Regions from separate parts of the Stenotrophomonas sp. PS02301 genome, predicted to be linked through region 1. Evidence: riboswitches for the same ligand, from Rfam matches in the RefSeq annotation. Region 1 holds a riboswitch; the other holds the start of a gene.
What was found. Region 1 has a riboswitch for glycine ahead of QMX81_RS00635 (trimeric intracellular cation channel family protein). Riboswitches for the same ligand answer to the same signal wherever they lie in the genome.

Region 1 (6,231 bases):
GGTGCAGCCTGACCTTACCCTGGAGGGTCACCCGGAGATATTCGTTGCCGGTGACCTGGCGGCACTGACCCAGGCCGACGGCAAGCCGGTACCCGGCGTCGCCCCGGCGGCCAAGCAGATGGGCAAGCACGTGGCCACCACGATCCAGACGCGCTTGGCCGGCAAGCCCGCGCCGGGTCCGTTCAAGTACAAGGACTTCGGCAACCTGGCCACCATCGGCCGCATGGCCGCGATCGTCCACCTCGGCCGGCTGCAGCTCTCCGGCGTGCTGGCCTGGTGGTTCTGGCTGGCCGCGCACGTGTTCTTCCTGATCGGCTTCCGCAACCGCGTGGTGGTGCTGTTGAACTGGGCGGTGGCGTACTGGAGCTACCAGCGCAGCGCGCGGATCATCTTCGGCGATGCACAGGACGATCGCCGGCCGAAACGACCGCCCACGCCCTGATCATCCCTGCGACAGACATCCCCAGCCATCCACCTGGCCGCTGTAGGAGACCGCCTCGCTGGCCAGCAGACCTTCGAAGCCGGCGATGTTCTGGTGGGTCGGCAGCATCAGCGGATGCACCACCACCTGCCACGGGTAGTCATCGTTGCCGTCGTAGGCGGCGAAGGACACCTTCTGGTCGTTCTTGAGCAGGTGCACGGCGAAGGCGATCGCCACATCCTGGGTCGGGAAGATCAGCGCGAAATCCACCTCGCGCGGAATCGTCAGATCATCGCCGTCCTGCAGCATGTTCCAGAGCACATCGCCATTCTCATCTTCCGGGTACAACGACAGATCGCGGGACATGGCACTCCAGGGCTTGGGCAAGCGGATCAACGAACGAGGGTCGATGGTATGCCGCCAACGAAGGCCCGAACAACCCGCACGCGGGGCTACGTGGGATCGGGCAGCGCCAGCCACGCCAGCTTGCGCTCGCGCGGTTGCCGCTTGAGCTGCCACTCGGCCTTCGACGCCGCCGCGCGGTCCGGGTAGGCGCGCATCGCCAGCACCTTCACCGGCGGGTTGGCCCGGGTGTATTTCGCCCCTTTGCCGGCCAGATGGGCCTGGAAGCGCGCGTCCACGTCGTTGCTGATGCCGGCGTAATAGCTGCCGTTGCGGCATTCAAGCAGGTACAGGTACCAGAGGGCGGGTTCAGCGGGCATACCGGGATTATCCCCCGGCACGGGCCCGGCGGCTGCTAGAATCCGCCCCGGATGCAGGAGAGAGGCGCCGCGCTGGCGCCCGCCGAAGGCGCAGGCTCCCATAATCGCTCAGGCCGGTGGCTGCACAGCCACCAACCATGCATCCGACACGCCGATCTGGAGAGAGGTCTTCAATGACCCGCCGAAGGGGCACGTGGCTTTGGCCACCGAACTCTCAGGCAAAAGGACAGCGGGAGCGGCAACGGAATCCCACCCCACGACAGTGCAGCGGCGCTGGCGTGAGGCGTGTGCGTTTCCGTCCCCCGCCTGACGTGTTTCCCGGAGCCCCCCATGCTGCTCTCCCTGATCTACCTCATCGCCATCTCGGCCGAAGCCATGACCGGCGCGCTGTCGGCCGGTCGCCGCCGCATGGACCTGTTCGGCGTGGTCATCATCGCCTGCGTCACCGCGCTCGGCGGCGGCTCGCTGCGCGACATCGTGCTCGGCCACTACCCGCTGGGCTGGGTGAAGCACCCGGAGTACCTGGGCTTCACCATCTGCGCGGCACTGATCGCGACCTGGGTGGCGCGCTGGATGCATCACTTCCGGCGCACCTTCCTGGTGCTCGATGGCCTGGGCCTGATCGCGTTCACCCTGATCGGCTGCGCGGTCGCGCGCGAGGGCGGGCACACCGTGCCGATCATCCTGATCGCCGGCATGCTGACCGGTGCGTTCGGCGGCGTGCTGCGCGATGTGTTGTGCAACGAGGTGCCGCTGATCTTCCAGAAAGAACTGTATGCGGTGATCACCCTGCTCACCGGCGCGGCCTACCTGGCCCTGCTGGAACTCGGCGTGTCGCTCAACGCGGCCACGCTGTGGTGCCTGGGCGGCGGCTTCCTGTTCCGCCTGCTGGCCATCCACTTCAAGTGGGAAATGCCGAAGTTCGTGTACCGCGACGAGGTGCATTGACGCACCCGCGGGCATGACCAAGGTCACGGGAGCTTGAGCGGCCCGGCCCTGTATCATGGCGCTCCCGTTCCATTCGAACGGCATCCAGCCACGCGGCGGTGTTCCACCCGCTGCCCCGCCAGACACCCTCTCCCCCGTTGACCTGCCGCCGTCGGCCGGTCCCCATGGACGCACTGCTCCGGTGGAGGGTGCGCAGGATGCGTATGTCCGCTTCAACGCCCCCGTCGTCTCGCCGTCGTTTCGCCACACCGCTGTTGATCGCTGCCGGTGTCGGCCTGGCCGCCATCGCTGCATGGAAACTGCTCTCGCCCGCCCCCGCCGCCGGCCCGTCCGGGGGTCCGCAGCCGACCCCGGTGCGTGTGGCCACCGCGACGCAGGAAGACCTGGTGGTGCGCCTGAAAGCGCTGGGCACGGTGACCCCGCTGCATACGGTGAGCATCCGCAGCCGCGTGGATGGCGAGCTGCTGCGGCTGGCATTCTCCGAGGGCCAGCACGTCACCGCCGGCGAGCTGCTGGCCGAGATCGATCCGCGCCCGTTCCAGGTGCAGCTCTCGCGTGCGCTGGGTACCCAGCAGCAGAACCTGGCCGAGTTGGACAATGCCGAAAGCCAGCTCAAGCGCTTCGCCGAACTGCAAAGCAAGCACTTCGTCTCCGCGCAGGACCTCAGTGATCAGCAGAGCAAGGTCCGCCAGCTGCAGGGCCGCCGCCAGACCGACCAGGCGGCGGTGGATGAAGCACGCCTGCAGCTGCAGTACACCCGCATCACCGCACCGGTGGCCGGGCGCATGGGCCTGCGCAACGTCGATGTCGGCAACCTGGTGCGCAGTGGCGATACCGAGCCGCTGGCCACCATCACCCAGACCACCCCGATCAGCGTGCTGTTCACCGTGCCCGAGCCGGACCTGCCGGCGGTGGTGGCTGCCGCACGCGCCAATCCCCGGCTGACCGTGGAAGCCTGGGACCGCGAGGAGCGCACTGCACTGGGCGACGGGGTGCTCTCCAGCCTGGACAACCGCATCGATACCGCCACCGGCACGCTGAAACTGCGCGCGCAGTTCGCCAATACCGATGAATCACTGTTCCCCAACCAGTTCGTCAACGTGCGTCTGCAGGTCAGCAGCAGCGATGCGGTGGTGATTCCCAATGCCGCCGTGCAGTTCGGCAGCAAGGGCAGCTACGTCTATGTGATCGCGGCCGATGACACCTCATCGCTGCGCACCGTGGTGCTCGGCCCGGCCGATGGCGAACGCGTCTCGGTGCGCGAAGGCCTCAAGGCCGGCGAGCGCGTGGTGGTGGAAGGCATCGACGGGCTGCGCGAAGGCGCCAAGGTCGAGGTGGTGGAGCAGGACCCGCCACGGACCGGCGCATGAACCTCTCGCGCCCCTTCATCGAGCGCCCGGTCGCGACCACGCTGCTGATGGTGGCGCTGCTGCTGTCCGGCGTGATGGCCTACCGCCTGCTGCCGGTCGCGGCACTGCCGCAGGTCGATTACCCGATCATCCAGATCACCACGCTGTATCCCGGCGCCAGCCCGGATGTCACCACCAGCGCGGTCACCGCGCCGCTGGAACGCCAGCTCGGGCAGATTCCCGGCCTGAAGCAGATGTCCTCGACCAGCTCCGGCGGCGCGTCGGTGATCACCCTGCAGTTCTCGCTGGAGGTCGCGCTCGGCGTGGCCGAGCAGGAAGTGCAGGCCGCGATCAACGCCGCCGACAGCTTCCTGCCCGACGACCTGCCGGTGCCGCCGGTGTACCGCAAGGTCAACCCGGCTGACACCCCGATCCTGACCCTGGCAGTGACCTCGCAGGGCCTCTCGCTCCCGCAGGTGCACGATCTGGTCGATACCCGCATGGCGCAGCGGCTCTCGCAGCTGCCTGGGGTCGGGCTGGTCAGCCTCGCTGGTGGGCAGCGCCCGGCGGTGCGCATCCAGGTCAATCCGTCCGCGCTGGCCGCCAACGGGCTGAGCATGGCCAGCATCCGCACCGCGATCGGCACGGCCAACGTCAACCTGCCCAAGGGCAGCTTCGACGGGCCGACCCGCGCGATCATGCTCGATGCCAACGATCAGATGCGCTCGGTGGCCGAGTACCGCGCCCTGATCCTGGCCTGGAAGGATGGCGCACCGCTGCGTCTGGGCGACGTGGCCACCATCGAAGACGGCGCCGAGAACCGCCAGCTCGCCGCGTGGTCGGGCACCACCCCGGCCGTGCTGATCAACATCCAGCGCCAGCCCGGCGCGAACGTCATCGCCGTGGTCGACCAGGTGCGTGCGCTGCTGCCGCAGCTGCAATCCTCGCTGCCGGCCGGTGTGGATGTGGCCATCCTCAGCGATCGCACCGAATCGATCCGCGCGTCCATCCGTGGCGTGCAGCACGAGCTGCTGATCGCGATCGCGCTGGTGGTGATGGTCACCTTCCTGTTCCTGCGCAACATCCCGGCCACGATCATTCCCAGCATCGCGGTCCCGCTGTCGCTGGTCGGCACGTTCGGGGTGATGCTGCTGGCCGGCTTCTCGCTCAACAACCTCACGCTGATGGCGCTGACCATCGCCACCGGTTTCGTGGTGGACGATGCGATCGTGATGCTGGAGAACATCGCCCGTCATCTGGAGCGCGGTGCCACGCCGATGCAGGCAGCACTGAAGGGCGCCAGGCAGATCGGCTTCACCCTGATCTCGCTGACCCTGTCGCTGATCGCGGTGCTGATCCCCCTGCTGTTCATGGCCGACGTGGTCGGCAAGCTGTTCCACGAATTCGCGATCACCTTGGCGGTGGCGATCGGCATCTCGCTGCTGGTCTCGCTGACGCTGACGCCGATGATGTGCGCGCGCCTGCTCAAGGCCGGCCACGCCACCCGTCGCGATGCCGATGGGCAGGAATCGGCGCAGCAGGGCGACCCGTTCGACCGCGTGGTGGCGGTCTACGATCGCCAGCTGCACTGGGTGCTGCAGCGCCAGCCGCTGATGCTGGCCGCCACTGTCGCCACACTGGTGCTGACGGCGCTGCTGTACGTGTGGGTGCCCAAGGGCTTCTTCCCGGTGCAGGATGCCGGGCTGATCCAGGGCATCAGCGAGGCACCGCAGTCGATCTCCTTCCAGGCGATGGCGCAGCGCCAGCAGGCGTTGTCGGCGGCGTTGCTGGAGGATGAGGACGTGGCCAGCCTGTCCTCGTTCATCGGCGTGGACGGCAACAACGCCACGCTCAACAGCGGGCGTCTTCTGATCGAATTGAAACCGCACGCACAGCGCGATGCCGATGCGCAGGCGATCATCGCGCGGCTGCAGCAGCGCGTGGCGCATGTCCCGGGCATCAGACTGTATCTGCAACCGGTGCAGGAACTGGGCATCGAAGACCGGATCAGCCGTACCCAATACCAGTTCACCCTGACCAGCCCGGATATCGCGCAGCTGGAGACGTGGACGCCGCGCCTGCTCGCGCACCTGCAGCAGGCACCGGCACTGGCCGACGTCGCCAGTGATCTGCAGAACCAAGGCCTGCAGGCGCATGTGGTGATCGACCGGGTCGCCGCGGCGCGGCTGGGGATCAGCGTGGAGACCATTGCCGATGCGCTGTACGACGCGTTCGGGCAGCGCCAGATCTCGACCATCTTCACCCAGGCCAACCAGTACCGCGTGGTGCTGGAAGCGCGCCCCGACGTGGCTTTCGGCCCGGATGCGATCGCCCGCCTGCACGTCACCGGGCCGGACGGGCGGCAGGTGCCGCTGGGCGGCATCGCCCGGATCGAACAGCGCCCCGCGCAGCTGCTGATCAACCATGTCGGCCAGTTCCCGGCGGTGACGTTCTCCTTCAACCTCGCCCCGCAGGCATCGCTGGGCGAAGCGGTGCAGGCCATCGAAGGCGCACGCGCCGCGATCGGCCTGCCGGCCAGCGTAGAGCTTCGCCTGCAGGGGGCGGCCGATGCGTTCCGCGCGTCGCTGTCGAGCACGTTGTGGCTGGTGCTGGCGGCGGTGGTGGTGATGTACCTGGTGCTGGGCGTGCTCTATGAGAGCTTCATCCATCCGATCACCATTCTCTCCACCCTGCCCTCGGCCACGGTGGGCGCGTTGCTTGCGTTGCTGGTCAGCGGGCGCAGCCTGGACCTGATCGCGGTGATCGGCATCGTGCTGCTGATCGGGCTGGT
Region 2 (6,231 bases), on a different contig from region 1:
CGTCGGTGTACACCTGGCCGCCGTGCTTGTGCACGATCTCGCAGATCTCCACCACCTCTTCCTCGAACACGCCATGCGTGGACGGGTAGGTGATCATCAGCGCGGCCAGGCGGTCGCTGTACTTCTCCGCGTTGACCCGGATGTCCTCCAGGTCGACGTTGCCGTTGGCATCGGTCTTGGTCACCACGACTTTCATGCCGCACATCTGGGCCGAGGCCGGGTTGGTACCGTGCGCCGAATCCGGGATCAGGCAGACGTCGCGATGGCCTTCGCCGCGCGAGCGGTGGTAGGCGCGGATCGCCAGCAGGCCGGCGTACTCGCCCTGCGCGCCGGAGTTCGGCTGCAGGCTCACCGCGTCGTAACCGGTGCACTCGACCAGCATCGCTTCCAGGCCGTCGATCAGGTCCTTGTAGCCGGTAGCCTGGTCGGCCGGGGCCAGCGGATGGATGTTGGCGAACTCCGGCCAGGTCACCGGGATCATCTCGGCGGTGGCGTTGAGCTTCATGGTGCAGCTGCCCAGCGGGATCATGGTGCGATCCATCGCCAGGTCCTTGTCCGCCAGCGAACGCAGGTAACGCAGCAGTTCGTGTTCGCTGTGGTGGGTGTTGAACACCGGGTGGGTCAGGAAGGCGCTGGTGCGCACCAGATCGGCCGGCAACGCATCGGCGGTGGCCGCATCGAGCGCGTCCACGTCGACGGTCGCACCGAACAGCTGGCCCAGCGCGATGATGTCGGCGCGGGTGGCGGTTTCATCCAGGCTGATGCCGACCGCATCGCTGTCGATCGCACGCAGGTTGATGCGCGCCGCCGCAGCCTTGTCGTGGATCGCCTTGGCGTCCACATCCTTGACGTGCAGGGTGTCGAAGAAATGCTCGCCGACATTCACGCCGGCGCCGCGCAGCGCGGCGGCCAGGATGCTGGCCAGACGGTGGGTGCGACGGGCGATGCGGGTCAGGCCTTCCGGGCCGTGGTACACGGCGTACATCGAGGCCATCACCGCCAGCAGCACCTGGGCGGTGCAGATGTTGGAGGTCGCCTTCTCGCGACGGATGTGCTGCTCGCGGGTCTGCAGGGTCAGGCGGTACGCGGCGTTGCCCTGCGCATCGACCGAGACACCGATCAGGCGGCCCGGCATCGAGCGCTTGTAGGCGTCGCGGCAGGCCATGAAAGCGGCATGCGGGCCGCCGAAGCCGAACGGCACGCCGAAGCGCTGCGAGTTGCCGACCACGATGTCCGCACCCCATTCGCCGGGCGCGGCGATCAGGGTCAGTGCCAGCAGGTCGGTGGCCACGGCGACCAGGCCACCGCGCGCGTGCACGGCATCGGCCAGCGCCTTGTAATCGCCGATATGGCCGAAGGTATCCGGGTACTGCAGCAGCACGCCGTAGGCTTCGGCTTCCATCGCCTCGGCCGGGGTGCCCACGCGCAGCACGATGCCCATCGGCTCGGCGCGGGTGCGCAGCAGTTCCAGCGTCTGCGGGTGCACGGCGTCGTGCACGAAGAAGGTATCGGACTTCGACTTGGCCGAACGCTTGGCCAGGGTCATCGCTTCGGCGGCGGCGGTGGCCTCATCCAGCAGCGAGGCGTTGGCGATCTCCATGCCCGTGAGGTCGGCGCACAGCGTCTGGAAGTTGATCAGCGCTTCCATGCGGCCCTGCGAAATCTCGGCCTGGTACGGGGTGTAGGCGGTGTACCACGCCGGGTTTTCCAGCACGTTGCGCAGGATGACGTTCGGGGTGAGCGTGCCGTAGTAGCCCTGGCCGATGAAGGTGCGGAACACCTGGTTCTTGTCGGCGATGGCGCGGATCTTGGCCAGTGCCTGCACTTCGGTCAGCGACTCGGGCAGGTCCAGCGGTGCCGGCGATTTGATCCCGGCCGGGACGATCGCATCGGTCAGTGCGTCCAGCGAGGCGTGGCCGACCACATCGAGCATCTGCGCGATTTCGGCGTCGTTGGGGCCGATATGGCGTTCGACGAACGCGTGGCTGTGTTCAAGCTCGCGCAGGGAGGGGGTGTTCTGGGACATGGCTGGCATCTCGGAGAGTGGGCACGCACGTTCGGAAGGCGGCCGGGCCAGGGCGCGTCGCGGGCGACAGCGATCCACCGGACCTTGCGGTCTTCCTGGGTGCCCCTCTGTCCTTTTGCCTGAGAGTTTAAAAGCGCGCATCGGCGTGCTTCGTGCCCCTTCGGCGCCGGCATTCGCCGGTCTCTCCAGAGTTTTGGTACGGGTGGTATCGGGCCTGAGCGATTACGGGCGTTGCGCCTTCGGCAGCGGGTGTCCGCTTCTCCCACCATGTAGCGCGGCGATTATAGCCCAGCCGTTTCGGGCACTGGGCCTTTCCGGCACATGAATACGCAGCCGCGCAGGACCCCGGAAACCCGGCCCGGGCATGGTGCCGGGGGCGGCAAAGGCCTATGATCACTGGATCCTCGTATTCATCTGGCGCCGCCCGTTCCGGGCCAGGCGCCCGCCGTGCAGTGCGCATGGCCGCTGACGGAAGCCCGCATGACGCCCGCCTCACCCTCGACCCGCCGCTTGGCCCTGCTGCTCGCAGGCCTGGCGATGTTCGGTCCGTTCTCGATCGACACCATCTTTCCCGCCTTCCTGCTGCTGGGCGACCGCATGCAGGTGGACCAGGTCGCGGTGCAGCAGACCATCAGCGTGTACCTGCTGTTCTATGGGCTGATGAGCCTGGCCCACGGCCCGCTCTCGGATGCGTTCGGCCGCAAGCGGGTGATCATCGGTGGGCTGGTGCTGTTCATCGGCGCCTCGATCGGCTGTGCGCTGTCGCGGGACATGACCACGTTGCTGGTGTTCCGCGCGCTGCAGGGCGTGACGGCCGGTGTGGGTGTGATCGTCGGCCGCGCCGTGATCCGCGATCTGTACCACGGTGCCGACGCGCAGCGCTTGATGAGCCAGGTCTCGATGATCTTCGGCGTCGCCCCGGCGATCGCCCCGATCATCGGTGGCTGGATCCTGCTCGGCGGCGGCGACTGGCCGTTGATCTTCTGGTTCCTGGTGCTGTTCGGCGTGGTGTTGCTGCTGGCCACCGGCAAGTGGCTGCCCGAAACCCATCCGGTCGAGGCGCGCACGCCACTGTCGATGCGGGAACTGCTGCGCAGCTATGCGCGGATGGGTTCCAATGCGCGCCTGCTGCGTCTTGCTGCAGCCGGTGCGTTCAATTTCTCCGGCATCTTCCTGTATATCGCCTCGGCGCCGGTGTTCGTGATGCAGCACCTGAAGCTCGGCGAAGGCGGATTTGCCTGGTTGTTCATTCCCACCATCGGCGGCATGACCGTGGGCTCGTTCCTGTCCGGGCGCATGGCCGGGCGGATCGTGCCGCAGCGACAGATCGCGATCGGGTTTGCGTTGTGCGCGGTCTCGGCGCTGTTGAACTTCGGCTACGTGGCATCGGTACCGCAGATCGCGCTGCCGTGGGCGGTGATGCCGATCTTCCTGGGCGGCGTCGGCATGGCCTTGATCTTCCCGATCCTGGCGCTGGCCGTGCTGGACATGTACCCGCATCAGCGCGGCCTGGCGTCCTCGATGCAGATGTTCATCCAGCTGATGATCAACACGGTGGTGGCCGGCGTGGTCTCGCCGATGCTCAGCAGCAGCCCGATGCACCTGGCCTTGGGCTACGCGGGCTTCTTCGCCATCGGTGCCGTCTTCTGGTACTGGGAGCGGCGCTGCGAACGCCGCCGCGACCTGCTCACGCCCATCGAGTGAGCCGCATGCATGCCACGCCTGCACACAACGCAGGCGTGGCGGCATTGCCATTGCGCGACTGCGGCGTATCCTGTGCCTTCGCCAGCCAGTTCGTGCTCCACGACAGCCAATACGCTCCCCTGCGGACGCCGCGTCCGCCGCAACTCAGGGTGATTGCATGGCTGCCCATCAGACCTACCGCCTGTTCGATGTCGCGCTCAAGCAGCGCACCGTTCTCTCTCCGTCGCTTACCCGCATGGTCTTCGCTGCGCCCGATGTGGCCAACATGAAGACCGACGGGCCGGATCAGCGTATCAAGGTGTTCTTCCCGCTACCCGGCCAGCCAGCCCCCGAGGTGCCGCAGGGCGAGGACTGGTACGCGCGTTATCGCGCGCTGCCCGACACCGAGCGTGCGCCGATGCGCACCTACACCATCCGTGCGCTGCGCCCTGAAGTGGGCGAAGTTGATGTCGATTTCGTGCTGCACGGCGAGACCGGCCCCGCCTCGCGTGTGGCCATGCAGGCACGTGTCGGCGATCGGGTCGGACTGCTGGCGCCCGATGCGCGGGTCGAGCACAGCAGCGAGGGCTACGAGTGGAAGCCGCCGGCGCAGGTGAAGCGCGTGCTGTTGGTGGCCGATGACACTGCGCTGCCAGCCGTGGCCGGCATTCTGGAAGACTTGGCGCAGTGGCCGCAGCCGCCGGACGTGCAGGCCTTCCTGGAGGTGGAGCACGAGGCGGATGTAATGCCGCTGCAGGCACCGCCCGGTGCGCAGCTGTTCTGGCTGGCCCGCGAGGGCGCCGCGCATGGTCAGCGGCTGCAGGACGCGGTACGGGCCCGGGTCGGTCCCTCCGGTACGCGCCATGGTGAGCAGGAACTGGCCGAGATCGACATCGATCAGGACATCCTGTGGGAGCAGGCCAGTGCGCCGGGCGGCGGGCTGTATGCCTGGGTCGCCGGCGAGGCCGGCGCGGTGATGGCGGTCCGCCGGCACCTGGTCAAAACCTGTGGTATCGACCGCCAGGCCATCACCTTCATGGGCTATTGGCGGCACGGCAAGGTCCTGGATTGAGAGGGCCGCCCGTGCTGCGATACGGGCTCGCCAGGGTCCGTGCGGTATCCTTGGCGCTTTGCCGCAGTCCGGATTTCCCCATGTCGACCACCTCCAAACTGCGCCGCGACATCCGCCGGCGCCGCGAAACCCAGGCCGCCAACCGCGAGCAGGCCGCCACCCCGCCGGTCGAGCCGCATGCCGAACTGCGCGACCAGCAACGCACGCTGCTGGCCGGTGTGGTGCGCCGCGAGGGTGAGTGGGTGCTGGGCATGGACGGACGCATCGCGGGGCAGACCACCAGCGCGGCACGCGTGCTGGCCTTGATCATGCAGGCCGCCGAACTGCACGAGCGGCAGGGCACGCCGGTCCGGTTGGTGTACTCGGATGCGTTGAAGGATGCCGCGCACGCCGAGGCCAAGGCCGACGGCATGGACTTCGAGCAGTTCAAGACCGAGCTGGCGGCCGCCCTGAAACCCACGTCGTAGCGCCACGCCCTGCGTGGAAGCGCATGAAAAAACCGGCCTTTCGGCCGGTTTTTTCGTTGCGGGCTGCGGCCGGGCGGGCCCGGCCCAACCCACGGGTTACGGTGCCGCGCGCGCCGTCGGTGCGGCCGGGGCCGCAGCGGTGGCCGCCGGCACCTGCCAACCGCACATCTGGCCCTGGTTCTGCTGCTTGAGCCATTCGTTGACCGGGGTGAAGTACTCGATCATCGGGCCGGCATCGAGTTTGTCGCCGCCGGTGATTTCCTTCAGCGTGGCCTGCCACGGCTGGCTGGCGCCCTTGCTCAGCATGGCCCAGAACTTCTGGCCGGCTTCCTTGTTGCCGTAGAAGCTGCACTGATGCAGCGGACCCTTGTAACCGGAGGCATCGCACAGGCCCTTGTAGAACTGGAACTGCAGGATGCGCGCCAGGAAGTAGCGGGTGTACGGGGTGTTGCCCGGCACGTGGTACTTGGCGCCCGCATCGAAGAATTCCTCACCGCGCGCGCTGGCCGGGGCCACGCCCTGGTACTTGGCCTTCAGGTCCCACCACGCCTGGTTGTAATGGTCCGGGGTGATCGAGCCATCGAACACGCCCCAGCGCCAGCGGTCGATCATCAGGCCGAACGGCAGGAACGACACGCCGCTCAGGGCCATGCGCATCTGCGCGTTGATGGTCGCCTCGCGGCTTTCCTGCGGGGCGTCGACCAGGCCGATCGAGTTGAGGTACTGCGGCGTCATCGCCAGCACGATGGTGTCGCCGATCGCTTCATGGAAGCCGTCGTTGGCACCGCCCTGGAACAACGGCGGCAGCGGGTTGTAGGCCAGGTCGTAATAGATATGACCCAGCTCGTGGTAGATCGTGGTGAAATTCTCTTCGTTCGGCTTGATGCACATCTTGGTGCGCACGTCGCCTTCCATGTTCATGTCCCACGCGCTGGCGTGGCAGACCACGTCACGGTCCAGCGGCTTGATGAACTGGGTCTTGT

Region 2: another riboswitch for glycine. It lies ahead of gcvP (aminomethyl-transferring glycine dehydrogenase); the one in region 1 lies ahead of QMX81_RS00635 (trimeric intracellular cation channel family protein).

What each region holds. Positions count from the first base shown of each region.
Region 1 covers NZ_JASCOO010000001.1:111,740-117,970, forward strand. The annotation lists gene QMX81_RS00620 (NAD(P)/FAD-dependent oxidoreductase) at 1-442, shown strand, start outside; gene QMX81_RS00625 (ribonuclease E inhibitor RraB) at 443-787, opposite strand; gene QMX81_RS00630 (GIY-YIG nuclease family protein) at 874-1,143, opposite strand; glycine riboswitch at 1,188-1,281, shown strand; glycine riboswitch at 1,290-1,381, shown strand; gene QMX81_RS00635 (trimeric intracellular cation channel family protein) at 1,474-2,091, shown strand; gene QMX81_RS00640 (MdtA/MuxA family multidrug efflux RND transporter periplasmic adaptor subunit) at 2,295-3,461, shown strand; gene QMX81_RS00645 (MdtB/MuxB family multidrug efflux RND transporter permease subunit) at 3,458-6,231, shown strand, end outside.
Region 2 covers NZ_JASCOO010000080.1:1,076-7,306, forward strand. The annotation lists gene gcvP (aminomethyl-transferring glycine dehydrogenase) at 1-2,035, opposite strand, end outside; glycine riboswitch at 2,124-2,225, opposite strand; gene QMX81_RS16270 (multidrug effflux MFS transporter) at 2,507-3,730, shown strand; gene QMX81_RS16275 (siderophore-interacting protein) at 3,888-4,781, shown strand; gene QMX81_RS16280 (hypothetical protein) at 4,862-5,248, shown strand; gene QMX81_RS16285 (M2 family metallopeptidase) at 5,345-6,231, opposite strand, start outside.